DNA from 3 places in the Mesorhizobium sp. M2A.F.Ca.ET.043.05.1.1 genome. Region 3 is predicted to be linked to each of the others. Evidence: predicted binding sites of a transcription regulator. Region 3 holds the regulator's gene; each other region holds the start of a gene.
The links. Region 3 encodes LexA, which represses DNA repair genes until DNA is damaged. Its sites were predicted from a motif close to TGTTCNNNNTGTGTTCNG; they were not measured.
Positions count from the first base shown of each region.

Region 1: EJ069_RS03645 (UvrD-helicase domain-containing protein) is a predicted target of LexA. The motif match lies at 2,756-2,773, and genes of this name have one in related genera.
Region 2: dinB (DNA polymerase IV) is a predicted target of LexA. The motif match lies at 3,739-3,756, and genes of this name have one in related genera.

Region 1 covers NZ_CP034446.1:773,904-778,498, forward strand. The annotation lists gene EJ069_RS03640 (ABC transporter permease) at 1-63, shown strand, start outside; gene EJ069_RS03645 (UvrD-helicase domain-containing protein) at 73-2,715, opposite strand; gene EJ069_RS03650 (glucose/quinate/shikimate family membrane-bound PQQ-dependent dehydrogenase) at 2,954-4,595, shown strand, end outside.
Region 2 covers NZ_CP034446.1:2,558,275-2,562,869, forward strand. The annotation lists gene EJ069_RS12575 (pilus assembly protein TadG-related protein) at 1-482, opposite strand, end outside; gene EJ069_RS12580 (pilus assembly protein TadG-related protein) at 764-1,981, shown strand; gene EJ069_RS12585 (hypothetical protein) at 2,063-2,293, opposite strand; gene EJ069_RS12590 (polymerase) at 2,365-2,598, opposite strand; gene EJ069_RS12595 (hypothetical protein) at 2,949-3,140, opposite strand; gene dinB (DNA polymerase IV) at 3,823-4,595, shown strand, end outside.
Region 3 covers NZ_CP034446.1:1,563,770-1,568,364, reverse strand. The annotation lists gene EJ069_RS07490 (alpha/beta hydrolase) at 1-224, opposite strand, end outside; gene kynU (kynureninase) at 284-1,531, opposite strand; gene lexA (transcriptional repressor LexA) at 1,986-2,720, shown strand; gene EJ069_RS07475 (ComEC/Rec2 family competence protein) at 2,714-4,595, opposite strand, start outside.

The sequences.
Region 1 (4,595 bases), 790 kb from region 3:
AACGGGCTGATCATCATCCTGTCGCTGCTCGGCCATAAATGGAATCAGGCGAGGTACAGGTGAGGAGGCCGATTACACCGGCGCGACAAACCCGTCCAGCACGCGCTTTTGCCCCGCCTTGTCGAAGTCGATGGTGAGCTTGTTGCCTTCGATCGCCGCGATGTTGCCGTTGCCGAATTTCTGGTGAAATACCCGGTCGCCGACATTGAAGGCGGATGGCGTGTCGGCGACGGATTTGGCGACCAGCTCGCCCTCGATAGTACGGCCCTTCACACTAGTCCGGCCGGCGCCGTAGCCGCTATCCGTCTCGCCATAGCCGATGCGCTCGACCTGATGGCCGGAGCGGGTGCCCCAGTTGCGGTCGGTCGCTTCGGTGCGGTTGGCCTGGGCGCGCTGCCAGCCGGGCGTGGCATAGGTGTTGGAGAAGCTGCCCTGGTCTTTCGCCCCGACATTGTCGAAGCGCGAGGCGCCGTAAGGATTCTGCCGGCCGCCACCGCGTCCCGATGCAAAAGCGCCGCCGCCATAGGGATTGCCGTAGCCGCCGTAGCTATTGCCGCCTTCGGCGATGTCGATATGGGTTTCCGGCAGCTCGTCGACGAAGCGCGACGGGATGGTCGATTGCCACAGCCCGTGGATCTGACGGTTGGAGACGAACCAGATGTGCAGGTTCTTCTTCGCCCGCGTCAGGCCGACATAGGCAAGCCGGCGTTCCTCCTCCAGGCCGGAGCGACCGCCTTCGTCCAGCGCGCGCTGGTGGGGGAAGAGGCCCTCCTCCCAGCCGGGCAGGAAAACGGTTTCGAATTCGAGGCCCTTGGCCGAATGCAGCGTCATGATCGAGACGGCATCCTGCTCGGCATTCTGCTCGGCGTCCATGACCAGCGCGACATGCTCGAGGAAGGAGCGGAGCGATTCATACTCCTCCATCGAGCGGATCAGCTCCTTGAGGTTTTCCAACCGCCCCGGCGCGTCCGCGGAACGGTCGTTCTTCCACATGTCGGTGTAGCCGCTCTCTTCCAAAATGGTCTCGGCGAGCTCGGTGTGCGGCTTCGTTTCCAGCGCTTTCTGCCAGCGCTCGAAATTGGCGGCGACCTCGCGGAGCGCGGCGCGCGGCTTCGGCTTCAGCTCGTCGCTTTCGGCAAGCGTCGCGGCCGCCTCCAGCATCGGCACGCGCATGGCGCGCGCGGTGTCGTGGATCTGGCGGATGGTGGCTTCGCCGAGCCCCCTCTTTGGCACGTTGACGATGCGCTCGAAGGCGAGGTCGTCGCCGCTGTTGGCGACGACGCGGAAGAAGGCCAGCGCGTCGCGGATTTCCAGGCGCTCGTAGAAACGCGGGCCTCCGATGACGCGGTAATTCAAGCCCAGCGTGATGAAGCGGTCTTCGAAGGCGCGCATCTGGAAGGACGCACGCACAAGAATCGCCATGTCATTCAGATTGTGCTTCTGCCGCTGATAGGCCTCGATGGCGTCGCCGATGGCCCTGGCCTCTTCCTCCGAATCCCAGGCGGCATGGACATGCACCTTGTCGTCCTCGGGGTCGTCGCGGTCGGTGAACAGCGTCTTGCCTAAGCGGCCCTCATTGTGGGCGATGAGGTGGGAGGCAGCACCGAGGATATGCGCGGTGGAGCGATAGTTGCGCTCCAGCCGGATGATGGTGGCGCCCGGGAAATCCTTGTCGAAGCGCAGGATGTTGTCGACCTCGGCGCCGCGCCAGCCATAGATCGACTGGTCGTCGTCGCCAACGCAGCAAATATTCACGCTCACGGGCTGTTCCGCGCCTGCCGGCGCGGGCCCTCCGCGGGGGCCTCGCAACGGCTCGGACGCCCGGTCGGGCTTGCGGCCTTCGGCCGAGTCGGAACTCGCAGAGCGCCCGGCATTGGGCCGCTGCGCCAGCAGGCGCAGCCACATGTATTGCGCGGTGTTGGTGTCCTGGTACTCGTCGACCAGTATGTATTTGAACTTGCGGTGATAGTCCTTCAGCACGTCCGGATAGGCGCGGAAGATGCGGATCGGGTGATAGAGCAGGTCGCCGAAGTCGCAGGAGTTCAGCGTCTGCAGGCGTTCCTGATAGGCCTTGTAGAGTTGGCGGCCCTTGCCGTTGCCGAAGCTGCGCGCATCGCCTTCCGCAATCTCGTCGGGGCCGAGGCCCTTGTTCTTCCAGTTGTCGAGCATCTGGGCGAAGGTCTTGGCAGGCCAGCGCTTGTCGTCCAGCCCTTCGGCCTGGATCAACTGCTTGATCAGCCGCACCACGTCGTCGGTGTCGAGGATGGTGAAATCGGATTTCAGCCCGGCAAGCTCGGCATGGCGCCGCAACAGCTTCACGCCGATCGAGTGGAAGGTGCCGAGCCAGGGCATGCCCTCGACATTGCCTTCGCCGATCAGGTGGCCGATGCGCTGCTTCATCTCGCGCGCGGCCTTGTTGGTGAAGGTGACGGCCAGGATCTGCGACGGGAAGGCCCTGCCGGTGGCAAGAATGTGGGCGATGCGGGTGGTGAGCACGCGCGTCTTGCCGGTGCCGGCGCCGGCAAGCACCAGGACCGGGCCTTCGGTCGTCTCGACGGCGAGCCGCTGCTCCGGGTTCAGGCCCTTCAGATAATCGGGCGCGCTGTTCTGGCCGCTGCGCGCCGCCATGGCGCGCGCGGCTATGCCGGACGGGGCCGCAGCCGGCCGCGCATTCGGTTCATCGAAAAAAGGCATGTCTTCGGAAAAGCCCGACATCGCCCCCGAATGTAGTGATTCGGGAGCGAAAGACCAGAACTGTCTACGTTTTGTTCTAGTTTCGCGTGTCCCGGATCAACTTGACAGCCGGAGCGGGTGAGGGGAAAGCTGCCGGCAGGGCGGGGCCTGTCGCACCCCGCAAGCTGCTCTATCTTGTTTGACGCAGTTCCGGACGGAAAGACGCTTCACGCTTTTCCTGGAATTGCTTGATGCGCGCAACAGTCGAAGGAGCACCGTCTTGGCTGTCACCATCACCTCCCTCGTCCTCTTCCTCATCGGTCTCATTCTCGGCGGCGGCGGCATCTGGCTCGTCGCGCTGGGTGGTAGTTGGTACTACCTGATCGCCGGCCTCGTCTTCCTGATCACGGCCTGGCTGCTGTTCAGGCGCAGGTCGACCTCGCTCTGGCTCTACGCGCTGTTCGTGCTCGCCACTTTGTGCTGGGCGGTGTGGGAAATCGGCTTCGACTGGTGGCAGCTCGGTCCGCGCGGCGGCGTCATCGTGCTCATCGCCCTGTGGCTTCTGACGCCATGGGCAAGGCGCGGCTTGCGCGGCCCCGACGGACGCGCGCCACTGATCCTGGCCGTGCTCGCCTCGCTGGCGGTCGCCGGTTATTCGATGACCGCCGATCCGCACGACATCGCCGGCACGCTCGGCACCGAAAAGGTGGCGGCGGCGGCCAATCTCGGCGGCGACATGCCGGCCGGCGAGTGGCACTTCTATGGCCGCACGCCGTTCGGACAGCGCTATTCGCCGCTCGACCAGATCACGCCCGACAATGTCGCCAAGTTGCAGCCAGCCTGGACCTACCGCACCGGCGATGTGAAAGGCCCCGACGATATCGGCGAAACGACCTATCAGGTGACGCCGCTGAAGATCGGCGACGCGCTCTTCATCTGCACGCCGCACAACTTCGCCATCGCCATCGATGCCGCGAGCGGCAAGGAAAAGTGGCGCTACGATCCCAAGATCAAGCTCGACAACAACCGCCAGCACCAGACCTGCCGCGGCGTGTCCTATTATGCCGATGCCAAGATCGCCGCCGGCCAGCCCTGCGCGCAGCGCGTCTACCTGCCGACGTCGGACGCTCGCCTGATCGCACTCGACGCCACCAACGGGCAGTTGTGTCCGTCCTTCGCCGAGGGCGGCACGCTGAACCTGATGGGCAATATGCCTTATCCGAAATCGGGCTATTACTATTCGACCTCGGCGCCGCTGATCGTCGCCGGCAAGATCATCGTCGGCGGCGCGGTCAACGACAATTACTCAACCGAGGAGCCGTCGGGCGTCATCCGCGCCTTCGACGTCGACACCGGCGCGCTGCTGTGGAACTGGGATTCCGGCAATCCGGATGTGACGACGCCGCTGCCCGCCGGGCAGACCTATACCCACAACTCGCCCAACATGTGGTCGACCGCCAGCGCCGACGAGAAGCTCGGGCTGCTTTACGTGCCGCTCGGCAACCAGACGCCGGACCAGCTTGGCATGGGCCGCAGCGCCAATGTCGAGAAGTTCTCCTCCTCGATCGCCGCGCTCGATCTCAACACCGGACAATTGCGCTGGGTGCGGCAGACCGTGCATCACGATCTGTGGGACATGGACGTGCCGGCGCAGCCGTCGCTGGTCGACATCACGACGGCAAACGGCATCGTGCCGGCGCTGGTCGGGCCGACCAAGCAGGGCGATCTCTACGTCCTCGACCGGCGCACGGGCGAGCCGATCATTCCGGTGAAGGACGTGCCGGCCCCCGGTGGCGCCATTGAGGGCGATCATGCCTCGCCGACACAGCCGGCCTCCGACCTTTCCTTCAATCCGAAGCCGCTGACCGGCGCCGACATGTGGGGCATCACTCTGTTCGATCAGCTGGCCTGCCGGATCGAGT
Region 2 (4,595 bases), 990 kb from region 3:
TTGAGCGCCAGCACGCAGGCCTTCGAAGCGTCGGTGATCAGCGCCACCGCCCTCGCTTGTTCGGGCACCTTCGTCTGGGTGAAGATGGAGGTGAACATCCGGTCGAGGTTCTGGTTGAGGATCACCTCCACCGCCTTCTTGGCCGTGTTCGGTCCCGAGGTGGGCGGCGTGTTGACGGTGATGGTGCCGTTGCCGAGGCCATTGTCGGTGGCCGACTGCGTGGCGGCCGCCGTGATCGTGGCGGTGTTGGATCCCTGGATCTTTTCCAGCGCGCCCGCATAGGCGGCCGCGTCCGCGATCGCCTGCAGCTTCAAGCTCGAATAGTACCAATAGGACGTCTCGACACCCAACCCCGCGCCGCCGACGACGATCGGCAGGGTGAACGCGAAGATGGTCGCGACATTGCCGCCCTTGCCTTCGCAAAAGCGTCGAATGAAGCGCCGGAAAAAAAGAGGTCTGAAGAACCGACCCGAAGAGGCCATGGCCGAGCGCGCCCAAGATATCCCAACCACCACGTCAATCATTGCCGTATGAACGAATGCCTAATTATTTCGGTCGAGTTGCGCCGGTAGGACCGCAGCGGGACGCCGCCTCCAACTTACGCCGCGCGTACTCAGACTTAAGGCCCATCAGCCTTAGGACTTAAGACGGAACTATCGGTAAAACCTAATATTTTAGCACTTTCTGCATTTTATCTTTTTTGGAAATCGCACGTAGAGACGGCACGCATAACACTCTGTGAAATACGACAGGGGCGGGCGCCATGCTTGGACGGTTTTGGGTTTCGAAGCGCGGCAACTTCGCGGTCGCGACCGCGGTTGCCATGGTGCCGCTGATGCTTGGTCTGGCCGCTTCCATCGACCTGATCGGCACCAGCGACGACGCCGCCCAGCTGCAGAATTCCCTCGACGCCGCCGGCCTCGCGATGGGCACGAAATACCAGCCGGGCATGTCGGCGGCCGACCTGCAGCAACTGGGCCAGACCTTCTTCGCGGCCAATATGAGCGCCGCCGACGCGCAGGAGCTGTCGGGCAGCCTCGCCGCCTTCCAGGCCGCCGCCAGCGGCGATCCGGGCGCCTATTTCATTTCGGCGTCGTCGAGCATCAGCCGGCCGGCCTTCCTCGGCGCCATGCCGGCCTGGCAGGCGACGCGGACCGCCTCGGTCAAGATCAAGCCCGGGGCGCAGGCCTGCGTGCTGGCGCTCAATCAGCATGCCGACAACGCGGTCAACCTGCAGGGCTCGACCAATGTGGCGATGGCAGGCTGCGTGATCGCGGCCAATTCGGACGCCCCCGACTCCGTCAACCGCGGCGGCTCGGCGGTCGTCAGCGCCGGCTGCGTTTCGACGGTCGGCGCCACGCAAGGGTTGACGCCGCCCAGCGCCACGCTTTCCTGCGGCACGCCGCATGAGAACCAGTACGCCTCGTTCGATCCGCTGGCCGACGTCGTTCCGCCAGCCTATACGCTCTGCCTGCCGGTGCCCAACGGCAAGACAATAACGCTCTCGCCGGGCACCTATTGCGACAAGACCCTGTCGGGAAAGATCACCCTCAATCCGGGCACCTACATCATGCGCAACGTCGTCATAAAGCCGGGCGGGAACGGCAGCCTGAGCGGCCAGGGAGTGACGATCTTTCTGATGGAGAACTCGCAGCTCTACATCAATGCCAACGAGCAGGTGAACCTCTCGCCGCCCACCAGCGGCCCCTATGCCGGCATCACCGTCTACCAGGCGCACGGCAACACACAGGCGCTGACGCTGAACGGCGGATCCGGCTCGCTGGTGAGCGGTTTCATCTACGCGCCGGACGCCGCCATCACCTATGCCGGAAATTCGGACATGAGCGGCCAGGGCAGCTGCCTGCGGCTGGTGGGCGACACCGTGGCGATGACGGGAAACTCCGCCGTGAAGTCGGACTGCGCGGCCGAACTGGGAAACCGGGAGATGTATGCGGGCCGGATGATCACTTTGGCGAAGTGAGGCGGAAAGCGGCAGCGGCCCGCAAGGGCCGCGACGACCGGTGTTCCTGCCGGGAACCGTCGGCCCGGCCGCCGCGCAGAATTACGCGATGATGTCGGCGCCCGGCTGCTCGTCGAAAAGCACCGCGCAGCCGCGCTCCAGCGCAACCTGCGTCAAGGCGGTGGTCGCATCCTCGTCCGACGAGACGAAATCACCGGTCAGCACGCGCAGTTCCTCGACGGCCCTCGACATCGGCACGACGCGCCCGGCCGAACGGTCGCTCACGCATGCGTCGATGACGCACAGAAGATCGATGAGTTCGAAATGATCCATGGCGGCCTCCGCTGCGGCCATCCCTTCGCCCTGTCAACGGCGTGTGGCGCAGACTGGTTCCCAGGCCGGCTTCATCCCGGCGGCCTTGCCGGCGCGAGCTTGAGGTCGAAGCGGGCCGGCAGGCATGGCTCGACACAGGCCTTGCGCACCGATCCGGTTGTCATGGTGTCGATTGGAAGAAGGACTATCATCCGAGCGTGGCGTTGCGGCCAGAGCGGCCTGCCAAAGAGAAGGAAGACGCCGCCGATCATCAGCGCCAGGAGCAGTGCCGCAATCAGGTTCGCGATCGTGTTGCCGGGTTGCACGGCCAGCAACTCCAGGAGCGATTCAGGAGAAAGGAGTGCCCATCACATCGCAGGAATGATGGGCACTCCGTGGTCGACCGCCGATGAAGGGACTTGTCCGGCGGCTTGCTAACCAAATGAATTGATGGCGCTGTTGTTTCTTGAAAATCGGCACCTCGGGCCTCTGCGTTCGGCGGCTGAGACTTCAGTCCGAACAAGGCCTCGGACCGTCGCCCAAAGGCCGGAACAATCGCTTTCGGCTGCCGTTGCCCGGCCATCAAAATCGGCGGAGGGAGAGAAGACACGGCCTGCTGACGGGTCCACCTTTTTGACTGGCCGTTCCAACTGCTCCTTCCAAATTCAAGGTAGAATCAGGCCTCGAGGTCCATCGGCTGATGGCCGGGCTGCTGGTGCCAAAGCACCTGGCGATAATCCGTCAGTTCGACGACCTGCGTGCAGACCGGACAGATGTAGCTGTCGCAGCATTGGCGAAGCGCCGGCGACCCGCGGCGAGCAGCAATGACCGGCGGACGCGAATAGGCTTTGACGGCTTGATCAAGCATGGTTTCCTCCTGGTGGTTGTCGATTATCCCCGCCCAAACGCTTCTTCCCTCGCCGAGGATGTCGCGCCGCCGCGGCGCTCGGCCAGCGCTGGAACAGGTTCGGCATGATGCTGATGGGGGAATGCACGAGGCCGCGATGATATCGCCTTGATTGTTGCCGAGGTCGCATCGAATTCTCCCTGTCGGGCGAAAACGGATGGGTCCCTCAACCACCGCCGTGCCAGCGCGAGAACAGGAAAGCAGCGGCGACAAGGTTCCGCATTAACTTCCGATAAGGCGCCAAAAAAATCTTTCAAATTCTTCGAGCGCCGGGAGCGCTCAATATATTAGCAGACCCTCATAATAAGGTGTATGAATCCGGTTGCGGTCGCAGATGATCGCAACGTCAGGCGCCGCTTCACATGGGAGGGAAACCACGTGTAGCCCGGCAGCCGCACGATCTCGACACGCGTCTTGGCGGGCGCGCGGACCGCCTCCTGTGAAGTTCGCACGATCTCCTTCACGGGTGATCGTGCAAGCTGACCTCTACCCGCGGCTGTGGCTTCAGGTTGTGGAAACTTGCACGCTCAAGCGTGGCGGCTTGACAGCGAGCTTCTTTTGTTCTCTTTATGTTCTACTAATTCCCCTTACAAAAGACGCAGCTAATGCTGCAATGCCACACAAATGGCCATGGGAGCGCGCGATGGCCGCCACGAATAACGCCGCGGCCGCCACCATTCTCCATGCCGACCTCGACGCCTTCTACGCCTCGGTCGAGCAATTGCTCGACCCATCATTGCGCGGCAAGCCGATCGCCGTCGGCGGCGGCGTGGTGCTGGCGGCTTCCTATGAAGCGAAGGTGTTCGGCGTGCGCGGCGGCATGCCTGGCCGCAAGGCGCGCGAGCTCTGCCCGCAGCTCATCTTCGTCGGCGGTCGTTTTTCCGAGTACCAGCGCCTCGGCGACGCCGCGATCAAGGTGATCGACGATTTCACGCCGGTGGTCGAGCGCATCTCCATCGACGAAGCCTTCGCCGACGTCGCCGGCTGCACGCATCTGTTCGGGCCGCCGCAGGAGATCGCGCGGAAAATCCGCGAGCGCGTGAAGGCCGAGCTCGGCCTGCCGATCTCGATCGGCGTGGCGCGGACAAAGCACCTCGCCAAGATCGCCTCGCAGGTGGCCAAGCCCGACGGGCTGGTGGTGGTCGAGCCCGGCACCGAGCTCGCCTTCTTGCACGACCTGCCCGTCACGCTGATGTGGGGCGTCGGCCCGGCGACCAAGGCGAGGCTGGCCGAGATCGGCGTCGAGACCATCGGCCAGCTGGCGCGCACCCATAGCGGCGCGTTGGAGCGGCTGATCGGTCACGCCGCCGGCCAGAAGCTCGCCGCGCTCGCCTGGAACCGCGACCCGCGCATGCTCGAGACGCATCGCCGCGCGCATTCGGCCGGCGCGCAATCGGCGCTCGGCAGGAAGCCGGC
Region 3 (4,595 bases):
AACACGACGAGCCCCTTCGATGCGGCAGGCGGAAGGAAGAGATCGAACCGGCTGCGCGGCGCCTCGCCATAGACGATGTCGAGCCGCGCCCTGCCCTGCGCCAACAGCTTTTCGCGAAATGCCTGAGCTGGGCCGTCCCAGGCCGCCGGCCAGCGGTCGCCCCCAGCGATGTTCGCGCCGTTGGCGTAGGCGTCATCCCAGTCGACAATGCGGTGTCCCAGCACCGGCCCCTCCCGCGATCAGATCGATTTCGAGTTGTCTTTGTTCGGCATGCCATTCGAAGTCAGGTGACGGCCTCCTTGATCGCATAGCGCGCCTCCTGCCAGGCGCCCGTGCGCAGGATGTCTTCCAGCACCTCGACGGCGTCCCAGACGTCCCGGTAGCCGACATAGAGCGGCGTGAAGCCGAAACGGACGGTCGACGGTGCGCGGAAATCGCCGATCACGCCACGCTCGATCAAGGCGCGCATCACCTGGTAACCATGCGGATGGGCGAACGACACCTGGCTGCCGCGCTCGGCCCCGTTGCGCGGGCTTTCCAGCTCGAGACCGAAAGCGCCGCATCTGGCTTCGACAAGCCGGATGAACAGATCCGTCATCGCGACGCTCTTCTCGCGCACGGCCGTCATGTCGACTTCGTCCCAGAGATCCAGCGAACCTTTCAGCGCCCGCATCGACAGCACCGGCTGCGTTCCGCACAGGAATCGCCGGATGCCTGAGCCGGCGGCATAACCCTGCTCGAACGCGAAGGGCCGGGCATGGCCCCACCAGCCGCTGAGCGGCTGGCTGATGTCGGGATGATGGCGGGTGGCGGCATAGATGAAGGCCGGCGCGCCGGGCCCGCCATTGAGATATTTGTAGGTGCAGCCGATGGCGAAATCGGCATTCGAGCCGTCGAGATCCACCGGCAGGGCGCCGGCCGTGTGGCAGAGGTCCCAGACGATCAACGCGCCAGCGTCATGGGCCTTGCGGGTCAGGGCCGCCATATCGCGCAACCGGCCGGACTTGTAATTGACGTGGTTGACCAGGATGATCGCGACACGGTCGTCGATCAGTTCCTCGATCGTCGGCGCATCGACGCCTTCGAGCCGCAGCACCGTGCCGGGCCGCGTCGAGGACACCCCCTCCGCCATGTAGAGGTCGGTCGGAAAGCTGTCGCCTTCGGCAACGATCACCGAGCGGTCGGGTCGCATTGCGAGTGCCACATGCAAGACCTTGTAGATGTTGATCGAGGTGGTGTCGCATACCACAGTCTGGCCAGGCGCGGCGCCGATCAGACGCCCGAGCCGGTCGCCCAGCTTGACAGGCATGTCGAACCAGCCGGCGGTGTTCCAGGCGCGGATGAGGTCCTGCGCCCATTCCTGCTTCGCGGCCGTCTCGATCTCGTTGAAGACATTGATCGAAGCGGCGCCCAGTGAATTGCCATCAAGGTATATCACCCCTTCCGGCAGGACGAAGCGATCGCGCAAGGGGCGCAGCGGGTCCGCCGCATCCATCGCCTCGACCTGGGCAAGATCGGGAATTCCCCTCATTGTGCTACCGCCTCCATTTCGGACTCAGGCCGCTACATCCTCCGGCGACCAAGGCGGTTGTCCCATCACCGTCCGCAACCCGGCAAGAACCTTCTGTCCTATGTTAGCTGGTCCATAGACGGCAAAGGCTGAGGATCGGAATCGCAGCCCAGGTTGGCATTTTGAGTTCGTTTCGTTCACGGTACGGCACATGGTTGCGTCAGCTGACTGGATCCCTTCAGCACCTTCGCGACGATGTCGGCTCTCAATTCAGCATAAGGAGAATTGCAAAATCGAGCGGAATCAATGACACAGCCCAACCGGTGGCGGCCGGGCACCGTCCGATGCAACATTCTTTCGCCCACCTTAAGAAATTCATTAAACTTTAAACGGTTGCGGAACACAACTGGAACAGATAGTGTTTGTTCTGGGTTTGTTTTTCTGATTCTGGTTTCGAAACCCGTGGGGGCCGCCAATGCTGACGCGCAAACAACATGAACTCCTGATGTTCATCCATGAACGCCTGAAGGAGAGCGGGATCCCGCCATCCTTCGACGAGATGAAGGAAGCGCTCGACCTCGCCTCGAAGTCCGGCATCCATCGGCTGATCACGGCGCTAGAAGAACGCGGTTTCATTCGCCGGCTACCGAACCGGGCGCGTGCGCTGGAGGTCTTGCGCCTGCCCGACTCGATCGCTCCCGGCCTGAATGCCGCGAAGAAATTTTCGCCAAGCGTCATCCAGGGCGGCCAGGGCAATCTAAGCCGCCAGGTCAAGCCGGCAGCGCCCTCGCGTACGCCGACACCCAGCAATGATGACGACGCCGCTTCAGCGGTGTCCATTCCGGTGATGGGCCGCATCGCCGCCGGTGTGCCGATCGACGCCATCCAGCACCAGACGCATTCGATCTCGGTCCCGCCAGACATGATCATGGGCGGCGAGCACTATGCGCTGGAGGTCAAGGGCGACTCGATGATCGAGGCTGGCATCTTCGACGGCGACACGGTCATCATCCGCAACGCCAGCACGGCAAGTCCGGGCGAGATCGTGGTGGCACTGGTTGACGATGAGGAAGCGACGCTCAAGCGCTTCCGCCGCAAGGGCGCCTCGATCGCGCTGGAGGCCGCCAACCCGGCCTACGAAACCCGCATCTTCGGGCCGGACCGGGTCAAGGTGCAGGGCAAGCTCGTCGGGCTGATCCGCCGCTACTGATCCGGCTGCGAGGGCTTGGCCCTCTCAGGCTTTTCGTAAGGCGGCAGTCCCCTCGCCTCGCGCGCGTACTTCCGCTGCTCGTGCCAGGGCCGGTAAGGCTGCTCGACGGCATATTGGATGGCTGCTCGCGCGGTTGCCGATTGTGGATCGAAGAAGACGGCGGCACTGCCGTCACGCGCCAGTTGGCGCTTGGTGACGACAAGCACGCGCTGATCCCAACAGGGATTGTAGGCCGTCGCATCGTTGATGACGATGAGGTCGGCAAAGCCGCAGGCGGGCCGTGCGCTGTCGCGGTTTTCGGCGAGCGCGACGATCGCGCCGGAAGGATGCCGGCCAATGCAGAGGTCGCCGGTGCAGTAGAAGGGCGAGCCGGGCGGCAGGTCGACCGGGTCGGCGATATCGAGAGCGTCCTTGGCGAATGTCTCGGGCGGCACGATGCCCTCGGCCTTCAGCGCCCGCTTCCAATTGTCAGTGGTGAACTCGTTGGAGCGTTCGCGGTTGACGGCAAGCTCGCCGCCGCCGATCGGCATCGCCACGAGATGCGCGTCCTCCGAGATCAGCACGTCCGGGGTGCGCACATGCGGGATCGCCAGCAGCGCGGCGAGCGCGAAGGGCACAGCGGCGAGCCTCAGCCAGGTGGTGGCCATGGTCGCGATGATGAGCGCGATTGTCGCCAGCAGCACCGACTGGATCGAGATCAATCCCACGGCATCGAGGGGCGAGCGCTCGGAAATCCATGCCGAAATGGCGATCATCGCTGTCAGGCCCTTGCCCATCACATAGAGGAAGGGACCGTCGAAGCCGAACGGCATGGCGAGCGCGCTCAACACGGCGAACGGCATGACGATCAGCGAGACGATCGGCATGACCGCCAGATTGGCGAGCAGGCTGAGCGGCGACACGCGCTGAAAATGCCAGATCGCAAACAGCAATGTCGCGCTGCCGGCGATCAGCGACGTTACGGCCGCGCCGCCCATGCCAACCGCGAGTTTCCGCGACAGGAACGCAAGAAACGAACGCTTCACCGGCGGCGCGGTCGTTTTGCCGGCGCGATAATCGGCAAAGCCGGCATAGGCGCCGACCAGGGCGGCGGTGGCGGCGAAGGACATCTGGAAGCTCGGGCCGACCACTTCATGTGGCGAGACAAGGATGACGGCAATCGCGGAGATCGCCAGGTTGCGCATCGTCAACGCCGCGCGGTCGAAGAGCACGGCGACAAGCATCACCGCAAGCATGATGAAGCTTCGCTCGGCCGCCACCACGATGCCGGAGATGACGAGGTAAGCGGCGATCGAGGCCAGCGCGATCGCCGCGGCGTATTTCTTCACCGGCTGGCGCGACGAGAAATCGGGAAACAGCGCGAAGGCGCCGCGCAGCAGGAACATGATCGTGCCGGCGACCAGTGCCATGTGCAGGCCGGAGATCGAGATGATGTGATAAATGCCGGTCCGTCGCATCGACTCGTTGATCGCTTCCGGAATGCCCGCGCGCACGCCGACAATCAGCGCCGCCGCGATCTCGCCCTCGGACCCGCCGATGCTGCTCCGGATGTGGTCGGCGATCCCTTCGCGCGCGTTTTCCACGGCCGACGCAATGCGCGCTCCGAAGGGTGCCCCCGTTGTCGCCGTCGAAGGCGGAGCTAACAGCTTTGGGTCGCCCAGGAAGAAGCCGCTGCCGCCAATGCCGCTAAAGTAGCTGTCGAAGGAAAAATCATAGCTGTCCGGCCGGACCGGACCGGTCGGCGGCAGCAGCTTGGCATAGCCGGTCAGCATCGATCCGGCGGTCATGCCGGGCGGGATCCTGCGCGCCGACAGCCGAACGCGGTCCGGCGCGTAGCGCAACGTCGGGTGCTCGGTGGATATCAGATCGATGGTC